Regions from separate parts of the Halobacillus sp. Cin3 genome, predicted to be linked through region 2. Evidence: predicted binding sites of a transcription regulator. Region 2 holds the regulator's gene; the other holds the start of a gene.
What was found. Region 2 encodes LexA, which represses DNA repair genes until DNA is damaged. Its sites were predicted from a motif close to CGAACATATGTTCG; they were not measured.

Region 1: a site for LexA is predicted at 1,425-1,438, ahead of QMA39_RS15835 (DNA repair exonuclease). Genes of this name have one in related genera too.

Annotation. Positions count from the first base shown of each region.
Region 1 is NZ_CAMZMV010000005.1:99,222-101,630, reverse strand. Features, by position in the region: gene QMA39_RS15840 (AAA family ATPase) at 1-126, opposite strand, end outside; gene QMA39_RS15835 (DNA repair exonuclease) at 113-1,372, opposite strand; gene QMA39_RS15830 (ABC transporter permease) at 1,490-2,409, opposite strand, start outside.
Region 2 is NZ_CAMZMV010000001.1:711,825-714,233, forward strand. Features, by position in the region: gene QMA39_RS03855 (N-acetylmuramoyl-L-alanine amidase) at 1-456, shown strand, start outside; gene QMA39_RS03860 (hypothetical protein) at 546-776, shown strand; gene lexA (transcriptional repressor LexA) at 846-1,469, opposite strand; gene QMA39_RS03870 (recombinase family protein) at 1,776-2,409, shown strand, end outside.

The DNA of each region.
Region 1 (2,409 bases), on a different contig from region 2:
ATGATAAAGGGTCGATTTCCCCGCTTCATTTTTTCCTGTAATGATGTTAGGCCGGTCCTCAGCAAAGGATAGGGAGAAGCCGCTCCATTTTCCAAAGCCATGAATATATAGATTATGTATGATCAAAGCCGTCATCCCCGCTTTCCAATAATTGGTTTACCGCCACTGCTTTCGCTTTCTCCAACACTTCCGCCTGCTCCTTTTCATTAAGGGAAGGAACGAACCGCGACATCTTTCTGTGATCGTACAATGGAGCGAGCCACGAATCAAAGGCTTCATCGTCTGCTTCATTCACTTTCTTCAGAAACCCTCCCGTGAAATGAGGACCGTGAAGATCTTCTTCAGTCCAGCTTATCCTCTCATCCAGGCGTACATCCTCAATCCACACCCAGCCGTCTTCGGTAACGTCTTCATTTTCGTTAACGATATCCTTCCATTCATCCATTACCCCCGAGGACCACCAGCGCTTCCACTGATGGCCGCTGCCTTCGATCGTCACAGAGAGCATCACAGAACCGCCGCTTTCCGCAACGTGATGTTTCACATTCTCTAATACGCGCTCCAATTCGTTCGGATTTTCCAAGTGTGGAACAGGAACGGTAACACTTTCATACACAAAGCTGTGCAGAGGCTGAAACCTGTGCACCCATTCCCCCTCCTGTTCTTCGATGACGTAACATCCTTTCGGCCCCTGTTCTTTCTGAGACCTTCCCTGCGTATTTCCTGGATAGATAATCAGCGGGTCTGCAGATAGAATTTCCCGTTTATGGATATGACCGAGCGCCCAGTAATCCATCCCCGTCCGCTTTAATTCCTCCAATGTGAAGGGAGCATAAACATCGTGATCCGTATTCGATTCCAGGCTTCCATGAAGCATAGCAATGTGATACGGGGGATGTCCCGTCTTTTGAAACTCCTGCGCTTTATGCTCCTTCACCACCCTTGTCTCGTAAGAAAAACCATAAATATGCGCCAGAAGCTCCCCCTGCTTATAAAAAGGAACCTCCTGAACACGCTCGCTCTCGAATAGGAAAACATTTTCGGGAAAGGAAACCGCGTGCTCCGTTCCTGACGTAAAGTCGTGGTTTCCAAAGCTGACGAACACATCGATTCCGTGCTTCTGCAGCTTCTCAAAACCCCGGCGCACATGGACCTGGGCCTTCAGGCTGCGCAGTTCCTCATGATAGACATCCCCGGCAATCAACAGGAAATCCGCCTCTTCTTTTATACATACTTGAATAAGGCGGTCAAAGGCTTCAAAGGTTCCCGCCCGCAGCCGTTCAAGCAGTTCCTCAGGGAGATGGCCTTTCGTCTTAAACAGACTGTCCATATGCAGATCTGCACTATGGACAAATGTAATTCCATTCCGCATAGCTTCCGCTCCTTCGCTCCATCTTTTTCTTTATTTTAACAAAGCACACCCACGAATGCACGTTCGCTTTCAGGGGTCCAGCGCAAAAAAAGACCGCCCCGTGAAGGGCGGAAACGTTCAGGATGACTTTTCTTTTTTCGATAGTTGGAGGGCTGCTTTAAGATCCTTCAAAGATGATGATTTTCCGTAAAGGAGCACGCCTCCTCTGTAAATTCTTGCCCCTATCCATCCGAGCAGCGCAATCGAACCGATCAGCACGGCTAAAGAAAGGGAAACCTCCCATACAGGGACGTCGAGCATCCCGACTCTCAGAAACATAATCAACGGCGTGAAAAACGGGAAATACGAGCTGATGGTAATGAAAGTCGAATCCGGCGAGGCCAGACCGAACATCGCAATCATAAAGGCAGCCACGATGAGCATGATCATAGGAGCAGTCATCTGCTGGGCATCCTCCAGACGGCTGACGAGAGACCCGAGCGTTGCTGCAAGGGTGGCAAACAATAGGTATCCCAGCAGGAAGAATACGACCGCATAAATGATGGTGGAAGGCTGAATCGTGGTCAGCCCCAGCCCATCAATAAATGAGGCGCTCCCCGACTCTATCGTCTGCTGGATACTGAAATATCCCGCGGTCAGGAAGATGGCAAACTGGGTTAAGCCCACGAGAGCGATACCGATGATTTTAGCAAACATCTGGGAAACCGGTGACACACTGGAAATCAAAATTTCCATCACCCGGCTGGACTTCTCCGTAGCTACTTCCGTAGAAATCATCTGGCCGTACATGATGACGGCAAAGTACATAAAAAACAGCATGATATATACGATTCCGCGCGTCTGATTGAGTTCCTCCGCTGATTTCGCCCGTTCCTCCAGGGCTTCCAGTTCAAACGATACCGGAGTGGATATCTGCTGCAGGGTTTCCGGCGCCACGTCTGCTTCTTCGGTCACCTGTTCGATTTTCACCTGCTGCAGGGCCTGGCGGACAGGCTCACTTGCTTCTATATTCGCAATCTGATTGGCAAAGTACGTCG
Region 2 (2,409 bases):
ACCGGCGCAGAAGTGAAGGAGATGCAGGAGAACTTATTGAAGCTTGGTTATACGATGAATGGTTACGGAGCCGACGGCAGTTTCGGACCTGCCACAGAAGCTGCTGTTAAAGCCTTTCAAAACGATAATAATTTGGAAGTGGACGGTTTTTATGGGCCGAAAACGAAAGCGGCAGTGCAGATAGCTTTAGATAACCTGAACAAAGGAGAAGAGGAAATGGAGAAATTAGCAGTTGTTATAAACTCTTTTGCAGACTTCCCGGCCGTTGAGGCACTGGTCATCCGGAAAAATGCTTTAATCGCGCTCAGAGCTGTGGCGGAAAAACGTCAGGTAGCAGAACAGATCATTGTAGCTGGCGGTGGCACAGACGGGCTCAAAGGGAGTAACTTTATTGATTTGACAGGAAAAACACGTTATGAGACTTCCCAAAACATTAAAAATTATTTAGCTAAGTAAAGCGACTGTAAAACATTCCAGTGTACTTTCCATCCATTCCTGCATATAATAAAGGAAATAGAACAAATGTTCGCGGGAGGGATTACCCATTGGAAACGGTTTTTAAGCAGTCCGTTAAAAACAAGCAGGTCATTGATATCATCTATTTGTCCGAAGGCAGGCATTGGTCGCAGCGTTCTGTTAGAGTGATTCAAAATCAACCTGATGCCATCCTTGCCTACTGCCTGCAAAAGAGGGACGTCCGCACGTTTTTGAAGAAAAATATTTATTCAGCTGATTTTCAACGGCGGGGTAATGGAGCACGTGCGGGAGCTTCATAATTATAAGATAATTATTTTCAACACACGTAAAAACCGGCGGGGACCCTCCCGCCGGTTTTTACGTGTGTTTTAATGAACGGTCCGATATAAGCCGACAACCCGGCCGAGAATGGATACGTCATTTAAGATGATCGGTTCCATCGTGGCATTTTCAGGCTGGAGTCGGATATGATTCTTCTCCTTGAAGAATCGTTTGACAGTAGCCTCTTCCTCTTCGGTCATAGCCACAACTATATCCCCGTTCTGGGCGGTCTGCTGCTGTCTGACAATGACCATGTCCCCGTCAAGAATGCCGGCCTCAATCATACTTTCCCCCTGAACGATAAGGACGAACGTATTATCTTCCGATCCTGCAAGCGTATCCGGGAGGGGAACATATTCTTCAATGTTCTCTACTGCCGTAATCGGTGAACCGGCCGTAACTTTACCGATGACAGGGGCATATGTGGCTTCCCCGCGAGGGATACTGTGGTCTTCTTCCAGCTCAATCACTTCAATAGCCCTTGGTTTCGTCGGATCCCTGCGGATATATCCCTTTTTCTCAAGACGGGATAAATGACCGTGGACGGTGGAACTGGAGGCCAGCCCCACAGACTGACCGATCTCCCTTACAGATGGGGGATACCCTTTTAGTAGAACCTGTTCTTTTATGAAATCTAGTATTTCCTGCTGCCGCTTTGAAAGTTTGCTCATAGATTAGCACCTCGTACATAGGATTATAGTAACCACATTGTACCATGCCATCCTCAAAAATACAAACAAGCGTTCGAAAAAAGTCGTTGACAAGAACATACATTCGTCTATAATGAGAATTAGAAAACGCGAACAGAGGTTCTTAGGAACGTTCGTTCTTAAATGGAGGGTTAATTATGTTTAATAAACTATCAAAACTGGACTACACTTATATCGTTTTGTTTATTGTTAGTTTTGCTATTCTCTATTATTCTATGGTTACAAGCGGATAAACCTTGAAAACCAGTAGAAGCGGGGACATACATCATGAGAGTAATCCTATATTGTCGCGTAAGTACGGAAAAGGAAGCCCAGGTCAGCTCCTTGAAAAGACAGAAGGCAGAACTGTATGCCATGGCCGAACACCATGGAATGGAAGTGGCCGCCTGTATAGAGGAGCAGGCCAGCGGGTATGAGATTGAACGGGAAGGTGTTTTTGAGATGCTTGATGCTTTTTCCAATCATGAAGCAGAGGCTCTGTTGGTTCAGGATGAGACGAGGCTGGGCAGGGGAAACACAAAAATCGCTCTGTTCCATCAATTGAACCGGTTGAAAGTTAAGGTTTATTCCTTAACCCATAACGGGGAACTGCATCTTTCCGAGTCAGACTCCATGGTTCTTCAGATTGTAGGAATCGTGGAGGAGTACCAGAGAAAAATTCATAATATGAAAATCAGGCGGGGCATGCAGAAAGCGGTCTCCGAGGGCTATGATCCATCTTCAAACCTGTCCAATCAGCATCTGGCAGCGGGAAGAGAGAGGAAGGAATTTCCGATCGAAGAGGTTGTCAGACTCAGAGGGAGTGACTTGACGTTTAAGGACATTGCGGCAACACTAAGAGGGCTTGGATATGATGTATCCAAGGCAACGGTTCACCGTCGCTATCAAGAGTACATATCAC